Linked DNA regions of Marichromatium purpuratum 984. The protein of the gene in region 4 interacts with the protein of the main gene of each other region in a pairwise test. Links are inferred from orthologs where the notes say so. Each region holds a gene or a part of one and is shown on either strand. Other genes may lie near its edges. The genes, in order: aceE, MARPU_RS01700, grpE and groL.

Region 1 (4,216 bases), 1.2 Mb from region 4 along the record:
CAGCTCGCTGACCACCCCAGCGGCGGGGGCGGGGATCTCCATGGTCGCCTTGTCGCTCTCCAGGGTGAGGATGGATTGCTCCGCCTCGACGCGGTCGCCGGGCGCGACCAGCACTTCGATCACCGGGATCTCGGAGAAGTCGCCGATGTCGGGCAGCAGCACCGCGGTGTCTTCGGTCGCCGTCGCGGTGAGGGGCGTGCTCGTGGTCGGCTCTCGTGTCGCTGGCACAGTTTCCGGCGCGGGCGCGGGCGGTGGTGCCGCCTCGCGCGCAGGCTGCGGCGCGGCACTGGGTGTCTGCGCCGGGGTGTCGGTCGGGCGGATGCTGAGCAACGGGGCGCCCATGCTCACCCGATCGCCGACGGCGACCTCGACGCGCTCGACCACCCCGGCGCGTGGCGCCGGGATCTCGATCGTCGCCTTGTCGCTCTCCAGGGTGAGGATGGATTGCTCCGCCTCGATGCGGTCGCCGGGGGCGACCAGGATCTCGATGATCTCGACGTCGGTGAAGTCCCCGATGTCGGGTAGCAGGATGTCTTCGACGGTGGCCACTCGATGTCCTCCAATGCTGTACGGGCGGTCTCAGACCGTCGTCGGGTTGGGCTTCTCCGGGTCGATGCGATAGCGCTCGATCGCCTCGCTGACCCGCGCCGCCGGGAGGGTGCCGGCGTCGGCGAGGGCCTTGAGCGCGGCCAGCACGACATAGTGGCGATTGACCTCGAAGAAGCGGCGCAGCTGGCTGCGGGTATCGCTGCGCCCGAAGCCGTCGGTGCCGAGGGTGACATAGGCGCGCGGGACGTGCGGGCGGATCTGCTCGGCATAGGCGCGGATATAGTCGGTGGCGGCGATCACCGGTCCCTCGGTGGCGGCGAGCTGGGTCTCGACATAGCTGGTGCGCGGGGGCTGCTCGGGGTGGAGTCGGTTCCAGCGCTCGGCGTCGATGCCGTCGCGGCGCAGTTCGTTGAAGCTGGTCACGCTCCACACGTCGGCGGCGATGTCGAAGTCGCGCGCCAGCAGCTCGGCGGCGGCGAGGGTCTCGCGGAGGATGGCGCCGGCGCCGAGCAACTGCACGCGGTGCGCGCCCTGCTCGGCGACATGGACGCGATGCAGCCCCTTGAGGATGCCGGTCTCGGCGCCCTCGGGCATCGGCGGCTGGACGTAGTTCTCGTTCATCGCGGTGATGTAGTAGAAGCGGTCCTCCTGCGCCTGGTACATCCGCCGCATGCCGTCCTGCACGATCACCGCCAGCTCGTAGGCGTAGGCGGGGTCGTAGGTGATGCAGTTGGGGAGGGTGGCGGCGAGCACCGGGCTGTGACCGTCCTGGTGCTGCAGCCCCTCGCCGGCGAGGGTGGTGCGCCCGGCGGTGCCGCCGATGAGGAAGCCGCGCGCGCGCATGTCGCCGGCGGCCCAGGCCAGATCGCCGATGCGCTGGAAGCCGAACATCGAGTAGTAGATGTAGAAGGGGATCATGCTCTGGCCGTGGTTGGCGTAGGCCGTGGCCGCGGCGATCCAGGAGGACATGGCGCCGGCCTCGTTGATCCCCTCCTGGAGGATCTGCCCCTGCTTGTCCTCGCGGTAGAACATCACCTGATCGGCGTCGACCGGCTCGTAGAGCTGCCCCTGCGAGGAGTAGATGCCGAGCTGGCGGAACATCCCCTCCATGCCGAAGGTGCGCGCCTCGTCGGGGACGATGGGGACGACGTAGCGGCCGATCCCGGGGTCGCGGATGATCAGGTTGAGCAGCCGCACGAAGGCCATGGTGGTCGACATCTCCTTCTCGCCACTGCCCTGCAGCAGCGACTCGAAGCGCGCCAGCGGCGGGATCTCGAGCGCCGGCGCCTCGACCTTGCGCGCCGGCAGGTGGCCGCCGCGCTCGGCCTCGCGCTCGCGCAGATAGGCCATCTCAGGGCTGTCGTCGGCGGGTTTGTAGAAGGGTGCGGCGCCGATCTGGTCGTCGGAGATGGGGATGTTGAAGCGGTCGCGGAAGGCCTTGAGCGCGACCTCGCCCATCTTCTTCTGCGAGTGGGTGATGTTCATGCCCTCGCCGGCCACGCCCATGCCGTAGCCCTTGACCGTCTTGGCGAGGATCACGGTGGGCTTGCCGTTCGCCGTGGTCGCGGCGAGATAGGCGTTGTAGACCTTGATCGGGTCGTGTCCGCCGCGATTGAGCCGCCAGATGTCCTCGTCGGTCATGTTGGCGACCAGTTCGCGCAGCTCCGGGTACTTGCCGAAGAAGTGCTCGCGGGTATAGGCGCCACCCTTGGCCTTGTAGGCCTGATAGTCGCCGTCGACGCATTCTTCCATGCGCTTGAGCAGCAGGCCCTGCTTGTCGCGGGCGAACAACGGGTCCCAGTAACGCCCCCAGACCACCTTGATGACGTTCCACCCGGCGCCACGGAACACCGCCTCCAGTTCCTGGATGATCTTGGCGTTGCCGCGCACCGGGCCGTCGAGGCGCTGCAGGTTGCAGTTGACCACGAACACCAGGTTGTCGAGGCGCTCGCGCGCGGCCAGCGAGATCGCGCCGAGCGACTCGGGTTCGTCCATCTCGCCGTCGCCGAGGAAGGCCCAGACCCTGCGATCGGCGCTGTCGATCAGTCCTCGATGGTCGAGATAGCGCATGAAGCGCGCCTGGTAGATGGCCATCAGCGGACCCAGCCCCATCGATACGGTGGGGAACTGCCAGAACTCGGGCATCAGCCAGGGGTGGGGGTAGGAGGGTAGGCCGTTGCCGTCGACCTCCTGGCGGAAGTTGTAGAGCTGTTCCTCGCTGATCCGTCCCTCCAGATAGGCGCGGGCATAGATGCCCGGGGCCGAGTGTCCCTGCAGGAACACCAGGTCACCGCCGTGCTGCTCGCCGCGCGCGCGCAGGAAGTGGTTGTAGGCGACATCGAGCAGGGTGGCCGAGGAGGCGAAGCTGGCGATGTGGCCACCGAGTTCGGTCGACAGCCGGTTGGCCTGGATCACCATCGCCATCGCGTTCCAGCGCACGAAGGAACGGATGCGTCGCTCCATCGCCAAGTCGCCGGGGAAGCGTTGCTCCTGGTGGACGGGGATGGTGTTGAGATAGGCGGTGTTGGCGCTGTAGGGCTGGTAGGCCCCGGAGCGGCGCGCCTTGTCGATCAGCCGCTCGAGCAGGAAGTGGGCGCGGTCGACCCCTTCGTTCTCGAACACGGCATCGAGCGCGTCGAGCCATTCCTGGGTTTCCTGGGGGTCGATATCGGGCTGCTTGGTCATGACGGTTCCCGGAAGAAGGTCCAATGCAATCGCACGAGCAGGGTCGCAGTATACTGACCTTTTGTGAAAATTAAATACTAAAGATCCATTTTCTTAATATTAATGATCGCTGATCGATTGTTCTGTCTTATCCCTTCCTTGCCTGCGCCCGTGCTCGCCCCATATCAAGGGTCGCGAGGGATAGCGTGCGCTCGATGTCGCCGAAAGTGGTCATGGCGCCATGCAGTACCAGCGAGCGGGCGACCCGACCCTCGTGTTCGAGTGCGTCGAGCGCGAGGGTGAACGCTCGCCAGTGCGCCCCGACTTCGGTGCCGTACGGGTCGAGTGCACCGGTGGCGGTGAAGTGTGCGCCGAAGCGCGCGCGCAGACGGCGAGCGATGAGGTGTCCGCCGAGTGTCGAACCCTCGAGGACATAGAATGCCCCGACACCGCAGTCGGGCCGTTGTTCGGCACACAGTCGTGCGGGTGCGATGTGGTGCGAGGCGGCGGGTTTGGCGCCGAGGCGGGCAAGATCGTCGCGCAGTGCCGCGAGTCGCGGACGGACCCCGAGGCGTTGTCGCAGCGCGCTCGGCACGATCGTCGTGAGATGGGGTTCGAGGACCTGGTGGAGTCGTGTCAGACGATCGAGATAGTCGTGGTACTCGTCCAGGGTCAGGTCCGGGGCGAGGAGGCGTCTGGACAGCGGCAGCGCCTCAATGGTGCGGTGCGCGGCGGCGGTGGCCTGACGCAGGGCTGCCGCCAGACTGGCGGCGGGAGGCGACGATATCGGTCGTGGGGCTTGGCTCATTGCGGCGCGCTCCTGCTCCATGAGGGCACAAGCAGTGTAGCATTGGCCCTGCGCGTCGATGGCTGGACATGATCGGTCGAGAGGGTCGGAGAGATGAGTGAGCTGGCGACACAGGGGTTCATCGCCGAGTGCGAGCGCGAGCAGCTGCAGCGTGCGCAGTCGATCCAGCCCTGCGGGGCGTTGCTGGGCGGTCGT
Region 2 (3,985 bases), 110 kb from region 4 along the record:
ATAGCTCAGCGCGACGCCGCGCGCCCGGGCGAGGTCGAGCCACTCGAGCAGCAGCGCCAGCCCGGCGCTGTTAGCCGCGCGGACCCCGTCGAGGTCGACCTCGACGGACGCGGACACGCCCAGCAGCGCCTCGCCCTCGCGCGTCAGCCGACTGACCGTGGCGAGATCGAGTACGCCGTCGAGACGCCAGCGACCCGGCCCGGTCTCGCTCAGGCGAGTGGCGCTCATTCGCGCCCCTTGAGGTTCATGTCCTCGAGCCGGGCGATCAGCCCGTCGATCCCGGAGCGCCGGATCTCGGTGGCGAAGTCGCTGCGATAGTTGCCGACCAGGCTGGCGTTGCTGATCACCACGTCATAGACCTTCCAGCCGGAGCCGCCGTCGTACATACGGTAGTCGACCGGAATCGGCGAACCGCCCGACTGCTGCACCTCGGTGGCGACTGTCACCCTGTTCGGGCGCGAACTCGGACGCACCGGCAGATAGCGGATCTCCTCGCCCGAATAGCTCAGCAGCGAGCGGGCATAGGTGCGGATCAGCACCTGCTTGAAGCTGTCGACCAAACGCTGGCGCTGCGCCTGACTGGCCTCGCGCCAATAGCGACCGACCGCGCCCTGGGTGATGCGCACGAAGTCGAAATGGGGCGCGACCTGGTCCTCGAGCAGACCATAGATCAGGCTCGGATCGCGCTCGATCTCGGCGCGGCGCTGCTCGAGGGTGTCGAGCATACGCATGGTAGTGCGCTCGACCAGGGCGGTGGCCGACTCCTGGGCCGCGCTCGCCAGACCACTGCCGAGGCTCGCCAGCACCAGGGTCACCAGCAATAGAAAATGACGTTGCCGCAACATCAGCCGTCTCCGCTTGCCTTGCTGAATAGGAATTGTCCGATCATCTGCTCGAGGATCATCGCCGACTGGGTCTGCATGATCTCGTCGCCGTCGCCCAGCACATCGGGGCTGCCACCGGGCTCGAGCGCAACGTATTGCTCACCGAGCAGCCCGGAGGTGAAGACGTTGGCGAAGGTGTCCATCGGCAGGTTGTCGACCGCCGAGTCGATACGCAGCGTCACCACCGCCTCGAAGGTGCGGGGATCGAAGGCCACCGCCTCCACGCGACCGACCCGCACCCCAGCCATGCTCACCGGCGCACGCGCCTTGAGGCTGCCGACGTTGGCAAAGCGTGCGGTGAGCCGATAGCCCTCGTCGACCCCGGCGAGATTGAGGTTGCTGACCTGCATCGCGAGGAAGAACAGGGCGACGAAGCCGGCGACCATGAAGGCCCCGACCAGGATCTCGATGTTGCGTTGTCTTGCCATCTCATCAGCCTCCGAACATCAACGCGGTGAGCACGAAATCGAGCCCGAGCACGGCCAGCGCGCCATGCACCACGGTACGGGTGGTCGCGCGGCTCACGCCTTCGGAGGTCGGGCTGCAGTCATAGCCCTGGAACAGCGCGATCCAGGTCACCACCACGCCGAACACCAGCGACTTGATGACACCGTTGACCACGTCCTCGCGAAAATCGACCGCCGACTGCATCTGGCTCCAGAAGGCGCCAGCGTCGACGCCAAGCAGCCCGATGCCGACGAAATAGCCGCCGATCACGCCGACGGCACTGAACACCGCCGCCAGCAGCGGCATCGCCAACACCCCGCCGAACAACCGCGGCACCAGGATCCGGCGCACCGGATCGACGGCCATCAGCTCCAGGCCGGCGAGCTGCTCGGTGGCCTTCATCAGGCCGATCTCGGCGGTCAGCGCCGAGCCCGCGCGACCGGCCACCAACAGCGCGGTGACCACCGGGCCGAGCTCACGCACCAGCGAGGCGGCGACCATCAGCCCCAGGCTCTCGGCGGCGCCGAAGCGAGCCAGCACATAGTAGCCCTGCAGCGCCAGCACCATGCCGACGAACAACCCGGAGACGCCGACGATCAGCATCGAGAGCACGCCGACGTTGTAGACCTGTGCGATCAGCAGCCGCGGCCGGCGCAGCACCTCACCGATGCCGAGCACCATCGCCAGCAGCAGCCGGTGGGCGCGTCCGAAGCGCGCCAGGGCATCGAGCCCACCGCGACCGAGTCGCGCCAGGGGATCGAACAACATCTCAGCGTCCTCCCCGGCTCAGCAGGTCTTCGGCCAGCGAGGGCCCCGGATAGTGGAAATGCACCGGCCCGTCGGCCTCGCCGTCCATGAACTGGCGCACCCAGGTCGAGCGCTCGGCGGCGATCTCGGCCGGTGAGCCCTGGGCGACCACCCGACCGTGCGAGATCAGATAGACATGATCGGCAATCCGCGTGGTCTCGGCCACATCGTGCGACACCAGCACGCTAGTGAGGTTCGCCGCGTCGTTGAGCTGGCGGATCAGCGACACCAGCGCGCCCATGGAGATCGGGTCCTGGCCGGTGAAGGGCTCGTCGTAGAGGATCATCTCGGGGTCGAGCGCGATCGCCCGCGCCAGCGCTACCCGACGCGCCATGCCGCCGGACAGCTCGCTCGGCATCAGCGCGCGCGCGCCGCGCAGCCCCACCGCCTCGAGCTTCAGCAATACCAGCTTACGCAGCAGCGAAGGCGAGAGGTCGGTGTGCTCGCGCAGCGGATAGGCGACGTTATCGAAGACGTTGAGATCGGTCAGCAGCGCCCCGCTCTGGAACAGCATGCCCATACGCCGGCGCAATCGATAGAGCGCACTCTTGTCGAGCTCGTGCACCGCCACACCGCCGACCTCGACGCGACCGGCGTCAGGACGCAGTTGTCCGGTGATCAGTTTGAGCAGCGTGGTCTTGCCGGTCCCGCTCGGTCCCATCACCGCAGTCACGGCGCCGCGACGGATGTCGAGATCGAGCCCGTCGAAGATGACCCGCTCGCCGCGGCGGAAGCTCAGGTCGCGGACCCGCACCAGCACATCGTCGGTGGCGGATGCCCGCGCGGCTTCATCGGTGCCCGCAGACGCGTCCTCGACCCGGACGCCCGGCGCGCCGCCTGGGCCCTGGCTTGGCATCATGGTGAAATGTCGCTATCGACGCATCGGTCGGCCAAAGCAGGCAATTCTCGCGGCCCCGGCGCGGGGCGTCAAGCAAAGGGCCAGCGACCGAGAAGATTGAACCGCCAAGCCGCGAAGGGCGCAAAGAAGAGGTAGAGTCTCCAGCGACCAGCCTCCAGTCGCCAGTGGGTGTGCGTCCTCGACAACAGCACGGCCTGCCATCACCATTGGCGCCGGCGCTTGAGGACACCTGACCACGGGCCGCTGGTCGCCGACCACTTGAACACCTTTGCGCTCTTTGCGGCTTGGCGGTTCAATCCTGGCGGCTGGCGGCTGGCGGCAGCCCCTCGCCCACTCGCCCAATGCGACATGTCCGCGTGGCATGGTGTATTTTTCCTGGTTTGACCGACCACTCATCGGCTCCATCCCCGAGACCATGACCGAACGACGACAACTCGGCGCCCGTCTGGCGCCGCTCGATGCCGGCGAGCACGATCGCATCATCGATCTCGCCCGCGCCGTTCTCGACACCGAGGCCCAGGCGATCACGGCGCTCGCCGCACGGATCGACACCCCATTCGTCACCGCCTGTCGCTACATGCTCGCCTGCGCCGGGCGCATCGTGGTCACCGGGATGGGCAAGTCGGGACACATCGGCGGCAAGATCGCCGCCACCCTGGCGAGCACCGGCAGCCCGGCCTTCTTCGTCCACCCCGGCGAGGCCAGCCACGGTGACCTGGGCATGATCACCCCGCTCGACGTGGTGGTGGCGATCTCCAACTCCGGCGAGACCGCCGAGGTGCTCACCATCCTGCCGGTGCTCAAGCGGCTCGGGGTGCCGATGATCGCGATGACCGGGCGGCGCGACTCGACCCTGGCGCGCGAGGCCGACGTCCATCTCGATGTCACCGTCTCGGCCGAGGCCTGCCCGCTCGGCCTGGCGCCGACCACCAGCACCACCGCGACGCTGGCGATGGGGGATGCGCTCGCCGTGGCGCTGCTCGAGGCG
Region 3 (3,877 bases), 1.9 Mb from region 4 along the record:
GTCTTGCCGAAGAACTCCTCGACCTTGGCCTGGACCTTGGGCATGCGGGTCTGGCCACCGACCAGGATCACCTCGTCGATCTCGCCGGCGGTGAGACCGGCGTCCTTCAGCGCGGTACGGCAGGGCGCGATGGTGCGATCGACCAGCTCCTCGACCAGCGACTCGAGCTTGGCGCGGGTGAGCTTGAGGTTGAGGTGCTTGGGACCGCTCTGGTCGGCGGTGATGTAGGGCAGGTTGATGTCGGTCTGCTGGCTCGAGGACAGCTCGATCTTGGCCTTCTCGGCGGCCTCCTTGAGACGCTGCAGCGCCAGCGGATCGTTGCGCAGATCGACGCCCTGCTCCTTCTTGAAGGACTCGACCAGGTGGTCGATGATGCGCAGGTCGAAGTCCTCGCCACCGAGGAAGGTGTCACCATTGGTCGAGAGCACCTCGAACTGGTGCTCGCCCTCGATCTCGGCGATCTCGATGATCGAGATGTCGAAGGTGCCGCCGCCGAGGTCGTAGACGGCGACCTTCTGGTCACCGCGCTGCTTGTCCATGCCGTAGGCCAGGGCCGCGGCGGTCGGCTCGTTGATGATGCGCTTGACGTCGAGCCCGGCGATGCGACCGGCGTCCTTGGTGGCCTGACGCTGCGAGTCGTTGAAGTAGGCCGGGACGGTGATCACCGCCTCGGTGATCTCGGCGCCGAGATAGTCCTCGGCGGTCTTCTTCATCTTCTGCAGCACCTTGGCCGAGATCTCCGGCGGCGCCATCTTCTTGCCGCTGACCTCGACCCAGGCGTCGCCGTTGTCGGCCTTGACGATCTTGTAGGGGACCATGTCCTTGTCCTTGCTGACGACCGAGTCGTCGAAGCGGCGGCCGATCAGACGCTTGACCGCGAACAGGGTGTTGGTCGGGTTGGTGACCGACTGACGCTTGGCCGACTGACCGACCAATACCTCACTGTCGTTGGTGTAGGCGATGATCGAGGGGGTGGTGCGATCACCCTCGGCGTTCTCGATGACCTTGACGCTGTCGCCCTCCATCACCGCCACGCAGGAGTTGGTGGTGCCGAGGTCGATACCGATGATTTTTCCCATGACTATGGTCTCCGAATGGTGTCGTATGGCGCCTTGGCGCCTGGCTGTTCGATCAGTTGGGGGAGGCCCCCAGGGCGTTCAAGCGATGCTCAGGCGGGCTGCTGGGAGACCAGCACCAGTGCCGGACGCACCAGTCGGCCGTTGAGCATGTAGCCCTTCTGGATCACCCCCACCACGGTGTTCGGCGCGACGTCCTCGCGCGGCTGCATCGACATCGCCTGATGGAACTCGGGGTCGAAGGGCTGATCGATCGGATCGACCTGCGCCACTCCGAACTTGTCCATCACGTCGCCGAGCAGCTTCAGTGTCAGCTCCGTGCCCTCGCGCAGCTTGGCGACGTCGGCCGCCTCGTCCTGCGCCGCCTGGTGCCCCAGCTCGAGGCTGTCGCGCACCCCCAGCAGTTCGCGCACGAAGCCGTCGAGGGCGAACTTGTGCGCCTTCTCCAGCTCGTTGGCGTGACGCCGCTTGAGGTTCTCGCCCTCGGCGTGGACGCGCAGCAGCTGCTCGCGCAGTCCCTCGGCCTCGGCGCGCGCCTCGGCCAGCGCCGCACCGAGTTCCTCGGCGCTCGGCGCCGCCGGCTCGTCGGGGGCGACCTGCTGCTCGCCCTCGGGGGCGCTGTCCTCGACCGGCGTCTCGACCTCGACCTCGGCCGAGGCCTCGGCGTAAGCCGAGACCGCGGCGCGGTTGACCGCCTCGTCGCCCTGGCCCTGCTGCTCGGGCTGTTGCTCGGGGCGCTTCTGCTCTGGGTTCATTGTGACCTCCGAAATTCCGTAAACGACCACGCCACCACGTCGGACACGGACGCGGCAGCGCGTGATGAAACCTTGTCTCGCGCTAATTCTGACGCAACGCCGCAGCCAGCAGCCGCGCCGTGACATCGACGATCGGGATCACCCGCTGGTAGTCCATGCGGGTCGGGCCGATCACCCCCAGCACGCCGACCACCTCGCCCTCGACCCGATAGGTGGTGGAGACCACGCTGCAGTCGTCGAGCAGCGCGTAGCCCGACTCCTCGCCGATGAAGATCTGCACCCCGTCGGCGGCGATGCAGCGATCGAGGATGTGGAGGATCTCGCGCTTCTCATTGAAGGCCTCGAACAGCTGCTTGAGCCGGTCCATGCTGGAGAGTTCACCGAACTCCATCAGATTGGTCTGCCCGGCGATGTAGCAGTCGTCCTTGCGATCGGCATCCTCCACCACCCGATGGGCGAGCACCGCCGCCTGCATCATCAACTGGTCCATGTTCTCGTGGGTGCGCTTGAGATCCTCGAGCAGTCGTCGGCGCACCTCGTTGATGTCCTGTCCGGTGAACATCTGATTGAGATAGTTGGCCGACTGCTCGAGCTGCGCGGGTGAGAAGCGACGATCGGTGTTGATGATGCGGTTGTGGACCTCACCCTCGGTGGTGATCAGGATCGCCAGCACCCGGGTGTCGGACAGCGGCACCAGCTCGATCTGGCGAAAGGCGTTGCGCTCGTGACGCGGCAGCATCACCACCCCGGCCAGATGGGTGACCCCGGAGAGCAGGTTGGAGGCGGTCTCCACCAGCGACTTGGCATCCATCCCCGGCACGAAGGTGCTGCGCAGCGAGGCGATGTCGCGCGCCGAGGGCGGACTGACCGTCAGCAGCGAGTCGACGAACAGTCGATACCCGGCCGCCGTCGGCACCCGCCCGGCCGAGGTGTGGGGCGAGATCAGCAGCCCCAGGTCCTCGAGATCGGCCATCACGTTGCGCACCGTCGCCGGACTGAGATCGAGACCGGTATCCTTGGCCAGGGTCCGGGAGCCGACCGGCTGACCGTCCCTGATGTAGCGCTCGACCAACGCCTTCAGGAACAGCAGCGCCCGCTCGCTCACCGGGGATTCGAACTGTCGCGTCTCGCCTGCCAAGGTTTCAGCCGTCTACATCACTGGATCGCGCGGATGGACCATCGCCGAACCCCGCCTGCGCCTGCCTTGCGGCCTTGGACATCAGAGGGATCGACCCCGTTAGCACTCACCGTGAGAGAGTGCTAACACAGGAATTTAGGGATTTGCTCCTACCCTGTCAAGGCTGCCCCCGGACGCCTATTGGCGTGTCTGGCCGCCCATGCTAACGTTTATCGGTCCCGCCGTCCCCAACCCCACACAGAACTCCATGGCGCATTTCCAGACCATCGGCATCATCGGCAAGCAAGGCGATCCCGACAAGGCACGCAGCACCCTTTGCACCCTCTGCGCCTATCTGCGCGCGCACGCGCTCGAGGTGCTGCTCGACGCCGAGAGCGCCCATCTGCTCGATGCCCCCGTCGGCGCCGCGCGCCCGCTCGACGAACTCGGCGAGCGCTGCGACCTGGTGATCGTAGTCGGCGGCGACGGCACCCTGCTGCACGCCGCGCGCGTGCTCGCCGCGCACGACGTGCCCCTGGTCGGGATCAACCTCGGGCGCCTCGGCTTCCTCGCCGACGTCTCGCCCGAGGAGATCGGCTCGGTGCTCGAGCGCATCCTCGAGGGTGAGTACAAGACCGACTCGCGCGCCATGCTCGAGGCGCGCATCCACTGCGACCAGACCCCGCCGCGCCGCTCCTGCGCGCTCAACGACGTGGTCATCCACAAGTGGAACACCGCGCGGATGATCGAGTTCGAGACCTATGTCGACGGTGTCTTCGTCAACGCCCAGCGCTCCGACGGGCTGATCATCGCCACCCCCACCGGCTCGACCGCCTACGCCCTCTCCGGCGGCGGTCCGCTGATCGACCCCGGACTCGAGGCCATCGTGCTGGTGCCGATCTGCCCTCACGACCTCGCCCACCGCCCGC
Region 4 (3,880 bases):
CTATCTGCTGATCGAGGTCGGTTCCGAGATCGGCGCCCTGTCGACCATCATGCTGTCGATCCTCACTGCGGTGATCGGGACCTGGTTGGTCCGCCACCAGGGTTTCGGCGTGCTGCTGCGGGTCCGCGAGCTGAGCGACCGCGGCGAGGTGCCCGCGCTCGAGATGATGGACGGCGCCCTGTTGCTGGTCGCCGGACTCTTCCTGCTGCTGCCCGGTTTCCTCACCGACGTCGTCGGCTTCCTGCTGCTGGTGCCGCCGCTGCGCCGGGTGCTGGTGCTGCGCTACGTGCGTGGGATCTCGGTGACCACGGTGCAGGGGCAGGACCCCTTCCGCTCCCCCGACGAGCCCCGCGTCATCGAGGGTGACTACCGTCGCGAGGACTGACTCGCGCTCCTCCCGCGCGCCGTCGCGCCTTGGTCGTGACGGCGCGCCCTGCCGCCCCCGCCCGCCTTTCTGCCGACACCGCCAGACCTTGTTCCTGCGTTGCGGTCGCTGACTTTCGTGGTTGAGATCGGCCCGTCATCGGACCCTTGACAGCATGGATTTTGTCTCTACTATTAGCACTCGTTTCAGGTGAGTGCTAACAGACCCTCGGTCACCACCGCTGTGGCGCTCTAGATACAGATAGATCCACTTCTCAACCGTTACGAGGAGCCCTTAATGAACATCCGTCCCTTGCATGATCGCGTCGTCGTCCGTCGCATGGAAGAAGAGCGCACCACCGCCGCCGGTATCGTGATCCCGGACTCGGCCACCGAGAAGCCGATCCAGGGCGAGGTGGTCGCTGTCGGCAACGGCAAGATCCTCGACAACGGTGAGGCCCGTGGCCTCGACGTCAAGGTCGGCGACCGTGTGCTGTTCGGCAAGTACTCCGGCACCGAGGTCAAGCTCGACGGCCAGGAGTTCTTGGTGATGCGCGAGGACGACATCATGGGTGTCGTCGAGGGTTGAGCCGAGCGCTCCCCCGCATCCATTCCGATACGACCAGAATTCATACTCGAGGAAGCTAGACAATGAGTGCAAAAGACGTGAAGTTCGGTGGTGACGCCCGCGCCCGCATGATGGAGGGCGTCAACGTCCTCGCCGACGCAGTCAAGGTGACCCTGGGTCCGAAGGGCCGCAACGTGGTGCTGGAGAAGTCCTTCGGCGCACCGACCGTCACCAAGGACGGCGTCTCCGTGGCCAAGGAGATCGAGCTTGCCGACAAGTTCCAGAACATGGGCGCGCAGATGGTGAAGGAGGTTGCCTCGCAGACCTCCGACATCGCCGGTGACGGCACCACCACCGCGACCGTGCTTGCCCAGGCGATGGTCCGCGAGGGTCTGAAGGCGGTTGCCGCCGGCATGAACCCGATGGACCTCAAGCGCGGCATGGACAAGGCCGTCGAGGCCGCCACCGCCGAGCTGCGTGGTCTCTCCAAGCCCTGCACCGAGAACAAGGCGATCGCTCAGGTCGGCACCATCTCGGCCAACTCCGACGAGTCGATCGGCAAGATCATCGCCGAGGCGATGGAGAAGGTCGGCAAGGAAGGCGTCATCACCGTCGAGGACGGTACCTCGCTGAGCAACGAACTCGACGTCGTCGAGGGCATGCAGTTCGACCGCGGCTACCTCTCGCCCTACTTCATCAACAACCAGCAGAGCCAGAGCGCCGAGCTGGACGATCCCTACATCCTGCTGTTCGACAAGAAGATCTCGAACATCCGTGATCTGCTCCCCGTGCTCGAGGCCGTCGCCAAGGCCGGCAAGCCGCTGCTGATCATCGCCGAGGACGTCGAGGGCGAGGCGCTGGCCACCCTGGTGGTCAACACCATCCGTGGCATCGTCAAGGTCTGCGCCGTCAAGGCCCCGGGCTTCGGTGATCGTCGCAAGGCCATGCTGCAGGACATCGCCATCCTCACCGGCGCCACCGTGATCGCCGAAGAGGTCGGTCTGTCGCTGGAGAAGGCCACCCTCAACGAGCTGGGCACCGCCAAGAAGGTCCAGGTCGGCAAGGATGAGACCACCATCATCGACGGCGCCGGCGCCGAGATCGACATCAAGAACCGTTGCGAGCAGATCCGCGCGCAGGTCGAGGAGACCTCCTCGGACTACGACCGCGAGAAGCTCCAGGAGCGTCTGGCGAAGCTCGCCGGTGGTGTGGCCGTGATCAAGGTCGGTGCCGCTACCGAGATGGAGATGAAGGAGAAGAAGGCCCGCGTCGAGGACGCGCTGCACGCCACCCGCGCCGCCGTCGAGGAGGGCATCGTCCCCGGTGGTGGTACCGCGCTGGTGCGTGCGCTGACCGCCATCAAGGATCTCTCCGATGACAACCACGACCGCAACGTCGGCATCCAGATCGCCCGTCGTTCGATGGAAGAGCCGCTGCGTCAGATCGTCGCCAATGCCGGTGACGAGCCGTCGGTGATCCTCAACAAGGTCGCCGAGGGTGAGGGCAACTTCGGCTACAACGCCGCCAACGGCGAGTACGGCGACATGGTCGAAATGGGTATCCTCGACCCGACCAAGGTCACCCGCTCGGCGCTGCAGAACGCCGCGTCCGTGGCTGGTCTGATGATCACCACCGAGGCGATGGTCGCCGATGAGCCGAAGGAAGACGCTCCGGCCGCACCTGACATGGGCGGCATGGGCGGCATGGGCGGCATGGGCATGATGTAAGCCCGGCGCGTTCGTCGCACCACAAGAAAGGCCCCGCTTCGGCGGGGCCTTTTTCGTTTGGGGCGGTTTTCAGCCGCCAGCCGTCAGCTATCAGTCGCCAGTCGCCAGTCGCCAGCCGCGGGAAGGTTGAACCGCAAAGCCGCGAAGAACGCGAAGGTGAGTTGGTTTTTTCTCCTTGTTTTTCCTGCGGCGTGGCAAGCCAAGACCACTAGATGGCTGTAATCAATAGCAAGAGCGCATGTAGTCCACTGACGACCGGCTGCTTTCGAGATCCTTTGCGTACTTTGCGGCTTTGCGGTTCAACATCCTGGCCGCTGGCCGCTCACTCCCGTCATGCGGCGTATAATCGATCGAATCCGCATTCGTGAAGGTTGCCGCCGATGTCCTCGCCCGCTTTCCCTCGTCTGTTCATGGTGCTCGTTTGCGTCGCGTGGGGGCGGGGCTGATGGGTGAGGTGGGGGAGGCGGTCTGCGCCGGGGTGCGGCTGGTCGCGACCGCGGCGGGCGATCTGCTCGCCCGGATCGAGACCCCGCTGGCCGAGGCGCTGGTCTCGGTCCGTCGGGCCCAGGTGCTCGCCTACCGACCGCGCGGTTGCGCCGAGGACCTGCTGTTCATCGGCAGTCGCACCGCCTTCCGTCCCGGGCGCGAGCGCATGGGCGGGGTCCCGCTGTGCTGGCCCTGGTTCGGGGTCGACCCGGACGGTGGTCCGATCCACGGTTTCGCCCGCACCGCCGACTGGCGGCTGCTCGACTGTGCGCCCCAGTCCGATGGGGTGGTGCGGCTGCGTCTGGTGCCGGAGTCCGGGGCCCTCGCCGCCTGGCCGCACCCCTGCACGCTCTTGCTGGAGATTCGCGTCGGGGCGACCCTGGGGCTGACCCTGGAGACCCGCAACGATGCCGATCACCCCTGGACGCTCACCCAGGGGCTGCATACCTATCTGCGCGTCGGCGCGTCCGACCGGGTTCGCTTGCACGGGCTCGATGGTCGGTGTTATCTGGACAAGGCACGGGGCGCGCCGGTTGCGCCATGTCGGCAGCAAGGTCCGGTGAGCGCCGGCGGCGAGGAGGTCAATCGTATCTATCTCGACGCCCCCGGTCCGCTGTGGCTCGACGATCCGGTGCTGGGGCGACGCATCCGGGTGCGCGCGCGCGGCAGCCGTACCTGGGTGGTGTGGAACCCGGGCGCGACCGAGATCCACCGTTTTGCCGACGATCTCGCGCCC

What was found.
Region 1: the proteins of groL (region 4) and aceE interact in binary tests that used the Escherichia coli proteins (3 or more experiments, as listed by UniProt). The link is inferred for Marichromatium purpuratum 984 from one-to-one orthologs.
Region 2: the proteins of groL (region 4) and MARPU_RS01700 interact in binary tests that used the Escherichia coli proteins (3 or more experiments, as listed by UniProt). The link is inferred for Marichromatium purpuratum 984 from one-to-one orthologs.
Region 3: the proteins of groL (region 4) and grpE interact in binary tests that used the Escherichia coli proteins (3 or more experiments, as listed by UniProt). The link is inferred for Marichromatium purpuratum 984 from one-to-one orthologs.

The regions. Positions count from the first base shown.
Region 1 is NZ_CP007031.1:1,432,571-1,436,786, forward strand. Bases 380-3,546 are described here. They hold aceE (pyruvate dehydrogenase (acetyl-transferring), homodimeric type), read right to left. Parts: upstream 3,235-3,546; coding sequence 580-3,234; downstream 380-579. Other genes in these bases: aceF (dihydrolipoyllysine-residue acetyltransferase), read right to left, coding at 380-549; MARPU_RS16590 (biliverdin-producing heme oxygenase), read right to left, coding at 3,362-3,546. Outside these bases: more of aceF, read right to left, coding at 1-379; more of MARPU_RS16590, read right to left, coding at 3,547-4,021; MARPU_RS06475 (GAF domain-containing protein), read left to right, coding at 4,115-4,216. UniProt on the Escherichia coli protein: Component of the pyruvate dehydrogenase (PDH) complex, that catalyzes the overall conversion of pyruvate to acetyl-CoA and CO(2).
Region 2 is NZ_CP007031.1:369,632-373,616, reverse strand. The notes cover bases 1,050-3,985. They hold MARPU_RS01700 (ABC transporter ATP-binding protein), read right to left. Parts: upstream 2,998-3,985; coding sequence 2,101-2,997; downstream 1,050-2,100. Other genes in these bases: MARPU_RS01695 (KpsF/GutQ family sugar-phosphate isomerase), read left to right, coding at 3,413-3,985; mlaE (lipid asymmetry maintenance ABC transporter permease subunit MlaE), read right to left, coding at 1,317-2,099; mlaD (outer membrane lipid asymmetry maintenance protein MlaD), read right to left, coding at 1,050-1,312. Outside these bases: MARPU_RS01720 (STAS domain-containing protein), read right to left, coding at 1-228; MARPU_RS01715 (MlaC/ttg2D family ABC transporter substrate-binding protein), read right to left, coding at 225-845; more of mlaD, read right to left, coding at 845-1,049. UniProt on the Escherichia coli protein: Part of the ABC transporter complex MlaFEDB, which is involved in a phospholipid transport pathway that maintains lipid asymmetry in the outer membrane by retrograde trafficking of phospholipids from the outer membrane to the inner membrane.
Region 3 is NZ_CP007031.1:2,194,980-2,198,856, forward strand. Bases 1-2,828 are described here. They hold grpE (nucleotide exchange factor GrpE), read right to left. Parts: upstream 1,832-2,828; coding sequence 1,169-1,831; downstream 1-1,168. Other genes in these bases: dnaK (molecular chaperone DnaK), read right to left, coding at 1-1,079; hrcA (heat-inducible transcriptional repressor HrcA), read right to left, coding at 1,914-2,828. Also shown: more of hrcA, read right to left, coding at 2,829-2,969; MARPU_RS09700 (NAD(+) kinase), read left to right, coding at 3,217-3,877. UniProt on the Escherichia coli protein: Participates actively in the response to hyperosmotic and heat shock by preventing the aggregation of stress-denatured proteins, in association with DnaK and GrpE. It is the nucleotide exchange factor for DnaK and may function as a thermosensor.
Region 4 is NZ_CP007031.1:254,793-258,672, forward strand. What follows is about bases 506-3,336. They hold groL (chaperonin GroEL), read left to right. Parts: upstream 506-1,014; coding sequence 1,015-2,658; downstream 2,659-3,336. Other genes in these bases: groES (co-chaperone GroES), read left to right, coding at 662-952; MARPU_RS01130 (D-hexose-6-phosphate mutarotase), read left to right, coding at 3,104-3,336. Outside these bases: MARPU_RS17810 (FxsA family protein), read left to right, coding at 1-385; more of MARPU_RS01130, read left to right, coding at 3,337-3,880.